2 regions of the Ectobacillus sp. JY-23 genome follow, and region 1 is predicted to be linked to the other one. Evidence: predicted binding sites of a transcription regulator. Region 1 holds the regulator's gene; the other holds the start of a gene.
The links. Region 1 encodes NrdR, which represses ribonucleotide reductase genes. Its sites were predicted from a motif close to AACACNATATATNGTGTT; they were not measured.

Region 1 (7,319 bases):
GATATTCTTGTTCCAGCTTATACTCATCAATTGCCATCTCCACGAAACGATGGAGCTCAGCAAAATAAACGCGCAGACGAAAGCGTACATACGATGCAAATGAAAAAGAAAGATCCGCCTGAATAATATCCTGTAGCGACGCATGAAGTAGCTGATAACAATCCTGCTTTGATTCGTGAGACCACACTGCATTGCTTCCTCGCATGAGTTCATCCGCAATATGTAAAATGTGGTTTCGCTCCTCTTCATCACCATAAAAAAAAGATTGCGCTAAAATTTCATCCATCCATTTCATTTCCTTTGTTCTGACAATGAATTCTACGAGTTCACGTACAAGAAAATCTTGCGTGTCCGCCGCTAAAGATACAATTATGGATTGTTCCCGCAAAACCATATCTATGTAGAAGCTTTTCGCTTTCATCTGCTCGTACAATATTTTCGCATCACTTGTTTCTTCAAAGCGGATTTCAATCAAATTTCTCCCCCCTTATCCTCCCTATCCTATGTATATGGAAGGTTTATCGAAAAAATGATAAGCAAGGGGTGATAAAAAACAAAAGGAGAACAATAATATGCTCTCCTCACACACGACGATTTCCACCTAACACTTCCACAGGCTTTGCTAGATATTTAATTCGTTCCATAATACGCGCCGCTTTCATTTTCTCTTCTTCACCGCGCTGCGTGTACGTTAAATGATGCTCCAACCCTTTCAAGTCAAAATTAGATGTAAAAAAGGTTGGTAAGTTTTCCAACATGCGGAATTGTAAGATTGTACCTAAAATATCATCACGTACAAAGCTTGACATCCCTTCTGCACCTATATCATCAATCATTAAAACAGGCACGCGCTTTACTGCATCTAGTTTATCACTGATGGAATTATCCTGAATGGACCCTTTCATCTCTCGTAAAAACTCAGGTAAATATATTAACATCGAAGAAATCTGACGTTCTGCCAAAGCGTTTGCAATAGCACCCAAAATATACGTTTTCCCTACACCGAAGGCACCATAAAAATAAATGCCTTGTACACGTTTACCGGGCTCATATTCTTCTAAAAAACGTTCTGCTGCTAAAATCGCTTGAAAGCGTTGCGGATCTCCTAAATCCACAGTCGCCATATTCGCCTCTAAAATCTCTCTTGGTATATACACACTTTGAATTAAAGACTGTTGCTTCTTCCGCTCATCATAAGCAACCTTTCGGGGACAACGATCATACTGGATATCAATCGTTTTTCCTTGTATAACCAAATGCGGGTGATAGCCTTGAATCATATTTTTACAACCATCCAGGTTAGGACAATTTTCACACGAAACGCTTTGCCCAATATATTCATACAGTTTCATCAAACTGCGCTCAACCATAGAAGAAGTAACCTCTTCATGTGTATTTACAAACTCTTTCACACGTGGATGAGACATAACCTCCTGCTTTAGCGCTTCGTATCTCTCTTTAAATCCCTCTCGCTGAATTAACTGTCCAAATGCGTTTTGAATTCTTTCCATGTATCTCACCTCCAATACTGTTTACTCTTTCTTATACTTTTGCAATGCTGCTTCAAGTTGCTTTCTTTGTTCTTCCACGTTTAGATCTACTGTTTGAGGAGACGTCTCTGTTTTTTGCTCCATCCAAGTAGGAAGCATTTCTTTTCTAGTTGTGCGCTTACTTTGTTTCTTGCCCTCAGCCCATTGCTGATATTGACGATGTTCCTCTTTCGCAAGAGTCATGGCAGCTTTTACAGTTTTCACCTTCTTGCGTGCCCAATGTCCAGCAATTCTTTCGACGTACGACTTCGTGAGCTTCATATCCGTCCGCAACATCACATAGTGAATCAAAACGTTCACAACCCCCGGCAAAAGCTTTTGCTTCGTCATTACCTCTTCTATCACCTTCAAATCAGCGACAGTCGGTTGTGCGCCCCCTGCAATTTCCACAAGTAGCTGACGTGGAGAAAGCTCTTCCAAATGCTTGATGAGCAATTCTTCTTGACCTGTAGGTTCTTTTGTATGCATCGTGCGTTGCTGCAAAGGCTGTGTTCGTTCTACCAATGTTGGCAAAGCGCTTCCTTGCTCAAATTGATACCAATCACGCGCATTTTTCCGAAGAGTTTCTAGCTCGACCATATTTTGCTCCGTTATTGCCCCTAGCACTAAATTTTGCATGGAAATCGGATCAATACCATATATGTAGGCTAGCGTAATAATACAATCCTTTACGTTTGCGGTAAGTGCTTTCTTGGGAATAAGAGGAGACAGACCTTCTACAAATAATTTGTAATCAAAGAAATCATTGCTGATAGAAATGGCATTCCCTTCTATGGCTCCTGCCACACGATATCCCTCTGGCGTAGCAAGTTCTTCCTGCAATTGCGCCATTTGTCCGGAAGCAATGGGTTGAAAAACGTCATTGAACGCATATGTGACCTCTTTGTAGGAAGTAAGATCTTCTACCTCTTCACTGAAGTATTGCTTGACTTGATTATACTTACTTTTTCCTAAGCGGTTATATAAAAATATGTTTAATACAATTTCTGCAAAAAACTGACGAGGTGTAAGAGGCGGATACAATTCATACACAAATCGTCTCACATCATCTTCTCGTTTTACATATACCTTTAACAAACCTAAAGCCTCAAGCTTAGTGCGCTCCTGATAGATATCTGGAAGTTGCATGCCCGTACTCACCATCAGCATATGATGTCCTGCCTCTTTTGCTCCTTGCTCTACTTCGCACCATAATGTCATGTATAGGCTAAACGCACGAGCACCAATGAGCGGCTGATACAACATCGTTAAAACTTTCCGGTCATACGCATGCAACAGTCCCGCTGCACATACCTTATATCGGTCAACAGGCAATAATTCCATCCATGATTGTCGCTCCATAATTACATTCCTTCCGTCTCTCGGATTGTACAAAAAAGAGCCGACAGCCTAAGCCTCAAGCTCCTCTACTTCCGCTCTTTTTGTAAAATATCCTTAAGCTCATCAATAAATACTTGTAAGTCCTTAAACTGCCTGTATACAGATGCAAAGCGTACATAGGCAACTTCATCGATTTCACGAAGCTGTTCCATCACCATCTCGCCCACAATTTCGCTTTTTACTTCAGGCGTCCCTAAATTGCGCAGCTCTCGTTCAATAGATTGTGTTACTTCTTCCAATTGCTTCAATGCAACAGGACGCTTTTCACACGCCCTAATCAATCCGCGTAAAATTTTATCCTTGCTAAATTCTTCCCGTATGCCTTCTTTTTTAACAATAATAAGAGGCGTTTCTTCCACTCGCTCAAATGTTGTAAATCGATGTGAACAGCTCTCACATTCTCTTCGTCTTCGAATAGAACGGCTGTCATCCACAGGACGAGAATCTAATACCCTTGTACCACTATGAAAACAAGACGGACAACGCAAATTCCTCACTCCTTATCTCATGTCTTACAACTTTTGTGCCAAACTTGTCCCAACAAAAACAATCTTTTTATCCAGCTGTTTATAAAGTTCCTTTATCGTACGTCTGCTAAAGCCAAAGTCACTTGGTAATGCTGTTTCCGTATATACCATAAAGTCCACAGCTGTTTCAAATGGTCGGATTGTTACAATTGTAGCAACAACATGCGCCTTAACTTTTCCATTGAGTACTGCACTGACTTCGCCTCGTTCCATTTGTACAGACGTCACATTACAATGCGGCACAGCCTTTAACAGCTCTTCAACTGCTTTTAAAGCACCTGTAGTATTCGTTTTATAATAGCGAGTACGCAACTCATCTACACGGTGCGTATCTGCCGTTTCTGCTTGTGTTGTGAAAAATTGTTTAACATTTGCGATAAGGCCCATACAAGTCTCCTTACTTTCTTGAAATAAAGGCTCTGTTAAAGTTCGTTGCTGATTTCCGATACGAGGGCGCTTTCCACGAGCAGTCAGCAAGCCTCCTCAGCGCTATGCCCCTACGGATCTCCCTTTGACTTGCTTTTCCCGCAGAAGTCTCAACCCATTCACTTCAATTAACAAGTGCCAATTATCAACATTAGGTTTTAACACAGCCAAAATAAATGAAAAGAGGTGTATATACACCTCTTTTCATTTTAAAGCAAATATCTATTTTTTTAAAGTGCTTTTGCGTCACGCTTCTTAATTTCGAAGCTACCTGTTCCACGTGGCAATTCAATACTTTCTCTTGTTTTTGCATTTAAACCTTCAGCAATATAGTCAGCAGCTACATTCGGATCGATACGATCTCCGCAAGTATATACATCGATGCTCGCATAACCGTGCTCAGGGAAGCTGTGAATTGTTAAGTGAGACTCAGAGATAATAACAACCCCACTCACGCCCTGCGGTGCAAATTTGTGAAACGCAACCTCACGAACTTCCGCTCCTGATTTTAGCGCAGCATCTACAAATAGTTGTTCAATAAAAGGCATATCATTCAGTTTGTCAAAATCGCAGCCCCATAGTTCAGCAATAACATGGCGGCCCATAGTGTCCATAGTGTGCATTTTATTTCCCCCTTAGAATTCGGTTTAGCTTAAACGAACACGCCATTGATACGTTTGGCTACCACGGGGGAAAGTTAGTCCAAAGAGGTCCTAACCCTTTAAGTAAGCTACTTTATCGGCATGTTTTGTTTACGAAAGATAGTATACTTTGTTTATTTTCATTTTGCAACAAGTCTTTTTATTTTTTTCGAAATGTCAACAAATATTTACGTTTACTACTGGCAATTCCCCCTCTACACGAGCGAATTCTATAATAACTTATTTAAAAATCCACCTCTTTTACATTGTCAACTCTAACGCAAAGCAAACAGCCTGCACCTTACGTGCAGGCTGTTTGCTGTGTATGACGCCGCATATTAAATATGCTGTACGTTTTGCTTTACCAATTCTTTTGAAACAAGAGCTGTCAATTCTACAACACGACGGGAGTAACCCCACTCATTGTCATACCAAGCCAATACTTTAATTTTACGAGAACCGATGACCATTGTAGATAAGCTATCAATAATGGCGGAATGCGTATTTGTATTAAAATCTACAGATACAAGCGGCTCATCGCAATATGCAACAATCCCCTTCATCGACCCTTGTGCTGCAATAGCGAAGGCCTCGTTTACCTCTTCTAAGGTAACATCTCTTTTCACATCCACAACAAGATCTACAAGGGAAACATTTGGTGTTGGAACACGTAGCGCCATACCATGCAGCTTACCTGCCAAGTGCGGAAGTACTTTAGAAAGCGCTTTCGCAGCTCCCGTTGTAGTAGGGATAATGGATTGCGCACATGCTCTTGCACGGCGTAAATCTTTATGTGGATTGTCTATATTTTTTTGATCGTTTGTATATGCGTGAACAGTCGTCATTAAACCATTGTCAATGCCAAATCTTTCGTCAAGTACCTTTACAACCGGCGCTAAACAGTTTGTTGTACAAGATGCGTTCGAAATTACATCATGCTTTGTAATATCCAACTGTGCATCATTGACCCCCATCACAATGGTTATATCTTCATTTTTACCGGGTGCTGTTAAAATGACTTTCTTGGCCCCAGCTTCTAGGTGTAGCATAGCTTTATCCTTGGAGTTGAATTTCCCTGTTGCTTCAATTACAACATCGACACCCATTGTATTCCAAGGCAACTCTTGCGGATTGCGATTATTCAGAAGACGAATCATTTTTCCGTCTACAAGCAGATAATCTTCAAACGCTTCGACAGTTCCTTCAAATTTACCATGAACTGTATCGTATTTAATCAGATGAGCCAAGGTTTCTGATGGATAGCTCGCGTTGATTGCCACAATTTCGAATTCGTTTTCTTTTATCGCCTGACGAAACACCATTCTTCCAATACGTCCAAATCCGTTAATTGCCACTCGAGTCATATAAGTTAATCCCCCTTGATTGCGTTATACTATTTCTCTCCATCCCCACTAATAGTATAGCACAAAAAGAGGATAAATCACTAAACAATTTCATCAATTTTAAAAATTTATTATTTTACAAACCCCATTCTTGTAAAATGCATCTTAATTGGGCTTCTGTATTCTCAATAGAACCTGTATTATCAATAATATAATCTGCCATTTCCTTCTTCTTTTCCAAAGACATTTGCGAATGAACTCGAGCTTGTGCTTCTTCTTGCAAAAAGTTATTTCGTTTCATTAATCGCTGTAATTGTGTCTGCTCATCAACCCAAACAACAAGTACTTTTTCAACTAAATACATTAAATTACTTTCATATAAAAGGGGAATATCCAGAACGACTGCACTTACTCCCTCTTTTATGTATTGATCTCGCTGTATGAGCATTTCCTGTCGAACGGCGGGATGCACAATCTGATTTAATGTATTTCGTTGCTTTTCATCATTAAAAATAATTGCACCAAGCTTCGCCCGATCTATGCCTCCGTCTTCTTGCAGCACCTGCTTGCCGAATGCTTGTACAATTTTCTTATATGTAGATGTTCCTTGCACTACCACCGCTTTCGCAATTTCATCTGCATCAATGACCGGAATATCGTATGCCCTAAACATTTTGGCTACAGTGCTCTTTCCGCTCGCAATTCCCCCTGTCAAACCGATTATAACTGTCATTGTAACTCCTCCTTTTCTTTATTATAACTAAGAAAAGAGGAATACGCTTGTACAGCCGACTCACAAACAAAATGAGCACATAAAAATCTGTACTCTTTTTATAGTTTATCTACATTTATAAAGTAGCACTTCTATTTAAAGTAGGTATTTCTACTTAGTTGGGGGAATGATTCGGAAATACCGTACTGTATAGTTTATAGCCACCATCTAAGTTTTTAACCCTAAAGCCATGCTGCGTTAAAATACGCGATGCTAAATATCCTCTCATTCCCAACTGACACGTTACATAGAGGGTTTTATCTTTCGGTATTTCACCTAAGTGATCGCGCAGTTCGTCTAATGGTATATTAACAGAGCCCTTTATTTTACCTTGCTCTAACTCATGTGGTTCACGAACATCGATTAAATAGCCGCCCTGTGCGACAAGTTCATCAATCTCATTCCACTGCACCGTTTCCACTAAACCTTCTATAATATTGATAGCTGCATATCCTGCCAAGTTGACAGGATCTTTTGCTGAAGAATATGGGGGTGCATACGCTAGTTCTAAATCAGGTAAATCTGTCGCTTTTAGCCCTGCACGAATTGCTGTTGCAAGTACATCTATGCGTTTATCTACCCCATCGCGCCCCACACATTGCGCTCCGTATAGCCTGCCACTTTCTTTACAAAATAGCAACTTAATTAAGATTGGATGCGCTCCTGGATAATAACCAGCA
Region 2 (7,319 bases), 1.7 Mb from region 1:
AAAGCGTATTTTTAATGCTTATAAAAGTCAAGACTATGTTTCTATGACAATCTTGCATCATGACGCATTTTTAGACTTGGATGCTCGCGTGTGGACCATAGAGGAAAAGAGCGGCAGAATTGTTGTAAAGGATGCAGCGGGCGAATTTTATCATATTCGTATGAGTGATGTGTTGCACATTGACAAGCAGCACGATGAACGTACAAATGAGTAAGAAGCAGCGATTATGCTGCTTTTTTTGTTGGAAAATAGCGGGTATGGCAATACAATGAAGATAAGGGAAATTTTCTGAAAGAAAAGGGGAGACGCTATGAAAGAACAAACAGTTTGGAAGATAAATGGCTTTATCGGATTGTTGCTTTTGGTTGTTATTGTAGTATTCGCTTTGTATTACAGTGTTGTACAGTATAATCCGCTGTATGCAATTGGAGCAGGTATATTAGCACTGCTTGTGGCAAGCGGGATGACTATTGTTCAACCAAATGAATCCGTTGCGGTCATTTTCTTTGGGAAATACCTGGGTACTATCCGCGAAGAGGGGTTCTTTATCACTATCCCATCAATACGTAAAAAAGTATCACTTCGTGTTCGCAACTTCAATAGTGATATGTTAAAGGTCAATGATGTAGACGGCAATCCAATTGAAATCGCTGCAGTTGTAGTGTTTAAGGTAACTGACACTGCAAAAGCACTATTTGATGTAGAAAACTACCATGAATTTGTGCGGATACAGAGTGAAACTGCGTTGCGCCATGTAGCAACAAAATATCCATATGATACGAGCGATGATAAAGCGTGGTCGTTACGCGGGAATGCGGAGGAAATTGCCAATGAAATCGCCCAAGAATTGCAGGAACGGTTGAGTGTTTCTGGTGTGCAGGTTCTAGAAGCACGTTTAACGCATCTTGCATACGCGCCTGAGATTGCTGGTGCGATGCTGCAGCGACAACAGGCCAATGCGGTACTTGCTGCACGTCAAAAGATTGTAGAAGGTGCTGTAGGAATGGTAGAAGCAGCACTGCGGCAACTCGAAGACAAACAGGTAGTTCAGCTTGATGATGAGATGAAGGCTCAAATGGTGAGTAATCTCATGATTGCAATTGTGTCTGAAAAGGGTACACAGCCTGTTATGAACGCAGGAAAAGTAAAGTAAGAAAAAGTGATGCCAGGACATCTTCTTTTCTCAGAGGGTAGCGAGACGTTTGCAATATATAGCAAATATAAAATTTTGTTTTCATGAAATACTTTTATTTTTTTTGTAATAAATGAAAATGATATGTTTTAGTTGTGCTCAGTTTGTAACAGTGTGTTCCTATAATATCTGCGGTTTTCGCAACTCTGTTGAATGTTTTGTAACAATTTCAAGACAAGAACGCGCAGCAGGTGCCAAGAGAAAGTTTACAAGCCTATAAATCCTTTGTAAAATGCCAGTATAGTTCAGTAATGAGAAAGGAGAGCAGTGGGGTTTTATTCCCGCACTTTCTTGTTGTTGCCTAACCTATAAACACTCATACGCGAAAAGCCCCGTTGTACCCCGGGGCTTTTCGCGTATTTTTGTTTGTGAAATGAGGGAAGTGAGATAAAAAATTTTTTCGCCATCTTTTGCTGATATGTCGCGGTTTATGGCGAATCAATGGAAAGTCAGACATGTGAATTTATGCAAAGTCGTTGACAAGATTTTTAAAATGGTCATTATTGACACGGCTTTTAGAATGTAGTTTGATATGTTTTGTACGTCATAAAAGGAACAAAATGCTCCTGTCGAAAAACCGAATCTTTTGTTCAAAATAAATTTACGTATATATATTGTGTGTTATAGAAAAACATACTACAATATATTGAGAGTGAGTTTATTAGAAAGAATATTTTTAATTTTCGGAAAAGGAGACTTGGATATGCGAATTGTGTATGATTCTATGACAGGAAATGTAAAACGATTTATTCATAAACTTGGGATGCCCGCCATGCAGATTCGCGACGATCTAGTAATGGACGAAGAATTTATTCTTGTAACATATACAACAGGATTTGGAAATGTACCTGAGCGTGTAGACCGGTTTTTGGAGAAAAACCACCGCAACTTAAAAGGGGTGTCCGCAAGCGGCAATCGCAACTGGGGCAATAGCTTTGGCGCAAGTGCCGACAAGATTGCAGGCAAGTATGGAGTGCCGGTCATATCTAAATTTGAGTTAGCCGGTACAAGCCAAGATATACAAATTTTTAAAGAAAGGGTGCTGGAGATTGCGACACATTGAGTTAAACAATGAGATTACTAGAATGGAAGACGGCTTTTATCAGCTCGATAAGGATCAAGAAGCGCTGCAAGAGTTTATGAAAGAAGCAGAAGAAAAGACAGTGCAGTTTTATAGTGTGCGTGAGCGAATCTCCTACATGATTGAGCACGATTATTATTACAATGTACTGGACGAGTATTCACTAGAACAAATTGAAGCCGTCTATGCGATTACATACGATGCAAATTTCCAATTTCAATCTTATATGGCAGCATCTAAGTTTTACAAAGACTATGCGCTTAAAACAAATGATTTGAAACAATATCTGGAAAGTTATCCGGACCGCGTTGCCATCGTATCTCTCTATTTGGGTAGAGGCGATGCTGAAAAAGCGCAGCAATTTGCGCGCATGATCATCAGGCAAAACTATCAGCCGGCCACACCGACGTTTTTAAATGCAGGAAGAAGCAGACGCGGAGAGATGGTAAGCTGTTTTTTATTGGAAATGGATGATAGTTTAAACTCGATTGGTTTTAATATCAACACGGCGATGCAGCTTTCCAAAATTGGCGGCGGCGTTGCACTTAACCTTTCAAAACTGCGTGCGCGCGGCGAGCAAATTAAAGGAATTGACAACGCGGCAAGCGGCGTAATGCCGGTTATGAAGCTTCTAGAGGATTCATTTTCCTATGCGAACCAGCTCGGGCAGAGAAAAGGCGCTGGGGCTGTGTATTTAAATATCTTCCATTGGGATATTATGGAGTTTGTTGATTCAAAAAAAATAAATGCTGACGAGAAGATCCGCATTCAATCGCTCTCTATTGGAATTATTGTGCCAAGCAAATTTTTAGAACTCGCTGAAAAGGATCAGCCCCTATATGTGTTTGCACCGTATACGGTGTTTAAAGAGTACGGTAAGCACTTAGATGATATTGATATAGACAGCATGTATGATGAGCTTGTGGCTAATCCGAACGTAAAAAAGCGTAAGCTGGATCTTAGTGCGCGTGATATGCTGATTAAGATTGCGATGATTCAATTAGAATCCGGTTATCCATATCTAATGTTCAAGTCGAATGCAAACGAGCAGCATCCACTGAAGGATATTGGTGATGTGAAGATGTCTAATCTGTGTACCGAGATCTTTCAACTACAAGAAACGTCAGAGATCAATGATTATGGCGAAGGCGATGTCATTCGTCGGGACATTAACTGTAACCTTGGTTCTTTAAATATTGTGAACGTAATGGATAATAAAGAAATTAAAGAAGCGGTTCACGCTGGTATGGAAGCTTTGACAGCCGTTTCCGACATGACGGTCATCCCAAATGCGCCAACTGTGAAAAAAGCGAACGAGGAGCTGCATTCCGTTGGTCTTGGAGCAATGAATCTCAACGGTTACTTGGCGAAAAACAAAATCGCATACGAGAGCGAAGAAGCGAAGGATTTCGTTCGCACGTTCTTCATGATGCTGAACTATTATTCAATAGAAAAAAGCATGCTGATGGCAAAAGAGCGCGAGGAAACCTTTAAAGACTTTGAGAAGTCCGAGTATGCGAAGGGCACTTACTTTGAAAGGTATGAAACAACAGACTACAGGCCGTATACGGAAAAGGTGCAGAAGCTCTTTGAAGGAATCTATGTACCGACACCAGAGGATTGGAGCATGCTGAAGGAAAAGGTGCAAAAGTATGGCTTGTATAATGCATATAGGCTTGCAATTGCACCAACACAATCCATTAGCTATATCCAAAACGCGACATCAAGTGTTATGCCGATTGTAAACCAAATTGAGTCTAGAACATATGCGAATGCAACGACGTATTATCCGATGCCGTTTCTTTCAAAAGAGACGTTCTGGTATTATAAATCAGCTTACGACATGAATCAGTTCAAGCTAATTGACTTAATTGCAGAGATTCAGCCGCATATTGATCAAGGCATCAGCACGATTTTGTATGTGAACAGCGATATTTCCACACGGGAATTGGCACGCTACTATATTTACGCTCATAAAAAAGGACTAAAGAGCTTGTATTACACGCGGACGCGCAAGCTGACAGTGGAAGAATGCGTAGCATGTGTAGTTTAAGGAGAGGGTGAACGGAGATGCGTGCGGTTAACTGGAATAAAAAAGAAGATGATTATAGCTTAATGTTTTGGAAGCAAAATATCGCCCAGCTTTGGACAGAGGATGAAATTCCAGTCTCCTCTGACAAAAATGTCTGGGTGGGGCTTTCTAAAGCGGAGCAAACAGCGTACAAGCGTGTACTAGGCGGCTTGACGCTGCTTGATACGAAGCAGGGCGGTGAAGGCATGCCGCTAATTTTGCTGCATGTCGACAATCTGCAGGCGAAAAGCGTGCTTGCCTTCATGGGCGCAATGGAAGAAGTGCATGCGAAGTCATATAGCCATATCTTCACAACGCTTGCCACAGAGGAAGAAATCGATAACATCTTTAAATGGGTAGATGAGCACCCGCTGCTGCAGCGAAAAGCAGAGCTAATCACAAACTATTATCATCGTCTGTTTAAGCCAAAAGTATCCAACAGAGAATTGTACATGGCGATGACAGCAAGCGTATTCCTTGAAAGTTACCTGTTTTACAGCGGTTTCTTTTATCCGCTCTATTTGGCGGGACAAGGAAAAATGACAGCGAGTGGTGAAATTATTAATCTTATAATCCGTGATGAAAGCATTCACGGCGTATTCGTTGGCTTGCTTGCACAAGACATCTTCGCCAAGATGTCTGAGCAGGAGCAACGAGAAGTACAGGCAGAAACGCAAGAATTGCTTCTAGCACTTTATGAAAACGAAAAGGCGTATACAGAAGAGATTTACGCTGAGATTGGTTTGGTCGAGGAAGTCAATCGCTTTGTCCGTTACAACGCGAACAAAGGCTTGATGAACCTTGGTTTGGAACCGTACTTTGAGGAAGAAGATATCAATCCGATTGTGATGAACGGATTGCGTACAGATACGAAAAACCATGATTTCTTTTCTGTAAAAGGAAATGGTTATGTGAAAGCGACGAATGTTGAAAAATTAACTGACGACGATTTTGTGTTTCATTTTTAATCATTCTAAAAAACACCGCACTCAGCGGTGTTTTTTACATGTAATAAGAACGGATTGACCTTGAAAGCTAATGATGCGTTCATCTTGTACGGTTATATGGAAGTGTTGCTTGGCTGATACAGAAGCGGACAGCATATAACGTTCTAGCGATTGCTTTACATTCGCAGGTAACCCCATTCGTGAAAACCAGCTTTCAAATGGAAAGGTTTTTGCAAAGGTAAGCAGTTGTCCAACCGTGAACCCTGCTTTTTCAAGTTCATTTATCCACTGCGTTTTCTTTAACGCTCGATTATGACTAGGATCGCGTGTTTTTTCCACGGTATTATAAAATGTATCTAGCGCATCATCTTCTGGTGCTACATTATCAATTAATAAAAACGTACCGCCTTTTTTCAACACACGATAACTCTCTGCAATAAAAGCAGAAACGTCCGGGAAGTGGTGCGGTGCAATGCGGCACGTGATAATGTCAAAGCATTCATTCGCAAACGGTAGCTGCTCTGCGTCTCCTTGGATAAACTCTGTGTTATAATAGCCGTTGCCTTCGATAAACTCTTTTGCCTTTTGTAGCATGTTTTCTGTTAAATCCAGTGCCACTACTTTTTCAACTAAAGGGGCAAACCCATTTGCCACATGCCCGCCGCCAGTCGCAATATCTAACACGACATCTGTTTTTTTGGCACCAGAGAGCATTAATAGTGTCTGTAAATCTTGCCCCTTAGCATGAATTTCACTTGTTACATAATGTGCGGCGTTCTTACCGAATTGTTCCTGTACCTGTTTTTTAATGTTCATTTTTACCATCTCCTCTATCTTTATCCTATACCAAGTGTATACAGTTGCCTATTTGTTATTTCTTTTTGCAGTCATAAGCAAAGGTTATCAGTTGCATCTTGTAGGTCTTTTCCTTTTTAATATATATGCACCATAAAATTTATGATAATTGAGGGATGTATATGAAAGCACTTGTTTTTGAAACGTTTGGAGGACCTGAGGTATTACAATACCAAGATCTTGCTGACCCTGTGATTGGCTCTGATGAAGTATTAGTAGAAATGCGCGCCATTGGTTTGAATTTTGCTGATGTGTATCGCCGTAAAGGCAATTACCATCTGGCGGGTAAGCCACCTTATATCCTTGGTTATGAAGGAGCAGGGGTTGTTATAAAAGTGGGAGAGGACGTAACTGATGTAGCAGTTGGTGACCGTATTGGCTTCGCTGACGTACCGTACGCTAATGCCGAACTGGTTGCGGTACCTAAGAATAAGGTGATTCCATTACCAGAAGGGATTTCATTTGAAACGGCAGCTACTGTATTACTTCAAGGTTTAACGGCACATTACTTAACAAGAGACAGCTACCGAGTGCAAAGCGGAGATGTTGTGCTTGTTCACGCGGCAGCAGGCGGTGTAGGACAGCTGCTTGTGCAAATCATCAAATTACTTGGCGGTACGGTAATCGGTTTAACATCATCTGCAGAAAAAGCAACTGTAGCGACAAGTATCGGTGCAGATTATATGTTTTTATATAGCGAGGATTGGAAGCAACACATTCTTGATATAACAAAAGGACGCGGTGTGGATGTTGTATATGAATCAGTTGGTTCTACGTTAGAAGACAGCTTTGCGGCTACTCGCATTGGTGGTACCGTTGTATTTTATGGCATGGCAGGAGGCGATCCGAAGCCGGTGGATCCTCGCATGCTGATGGATACGTCAAAAACGTTAACAGGCGGAGATTTATGGAATGTACTTACATCGCATAAAGAGCGTGTACTTCGTTCATCAGAGCTTTTCAAATGGATTAATCAGGGGCTCGTTGTAGCAGCACAACCAACTATTTTTACTTTGGCAGAGGGTCAAAAGGCGCATGCGTACCTAGAAAGCCGTAAAAGTACAGGGAAAGTTTTATTGATTCCATAAGAGTAAAAAGATAGCGGATTATCCGGCTATCTTTTTATGTTTAATTGACTGAAAAATCTAAAAATAATACAATTAAAATGGAATC

Region 2: the regulator NrdR is predicted to act here: its motif matches at 1,828-1,845, upstream of nrdI (class Ib ribonucleoside-diphosphate reductase assembly flavoprotein NrdI).

The regions. Positions count from the first base shown of each region.
Region 1 covers NZ_CP095462.1:1,791,743-1,799,061, forward strand. Annotated here, with positions in the region: gene ytxC (putative sporulation protein YtxC) at 1-475, opposite strand, end outside; gene dnaI (primosomal protein DnaI) at 582-1,511, opposite strand; gene MUG87_RS09305 (replication initiation and membrane attachment family protein) at 1,533-2,891, opposite strand; gene nrdR (transcriptional regulator NrdR) at 2,957-3,418, opposite strand; gene MUG87_RS09315 (cytosolic protein) at 3,443-3,934, opposite strand; gene speD (adenosylmethionine decarboxylase) at 4,114-4,497, opposite strand; gene MUG87_RS09325 (glyceraldehyde-3-phosphate dehydrogenase) at 4,863-5,888, opposite strand; gene coaE (dephospho-CoA kinase) at 6,004-6,600, opposite strand; gene MUG87_RS09335 (CoA-disulfide reductase) at 6,755-7,319, opposite strand, start outside.
Region 2 covers NZ_CP095462.1:89,796-97,114, forward strand. Annotated here, with positions in the region: gene MUG87_RS00460 (hypothetical protein) at 1-214, shown strand, start outside; gene MUG87_RS00465 (SPFH domain-containing protein) at 311-1,153, shown strand; gene nrdI (class Ib ribonucleoside-diphosphate reductase assembly flavoprotein NrdI) at 1,896-2,255, shown strand; gene nrdE (class 1b ribonucleoside-diphosphate reductase subunit alpha) at 2,242-4,326, shown strand; gene nrdF (class 1b ribonucleoside-diphosphate reductase subunit beta) at 4,344-5,312, shown strand; gene MUG87_RS00485 (class I SAM-dependent methyltransferase) at 5,334-6,107, opposite strand; gene MUG87_RS00490 (quinone oxidoreductase family protein) at 6,263-7,234, shown strand.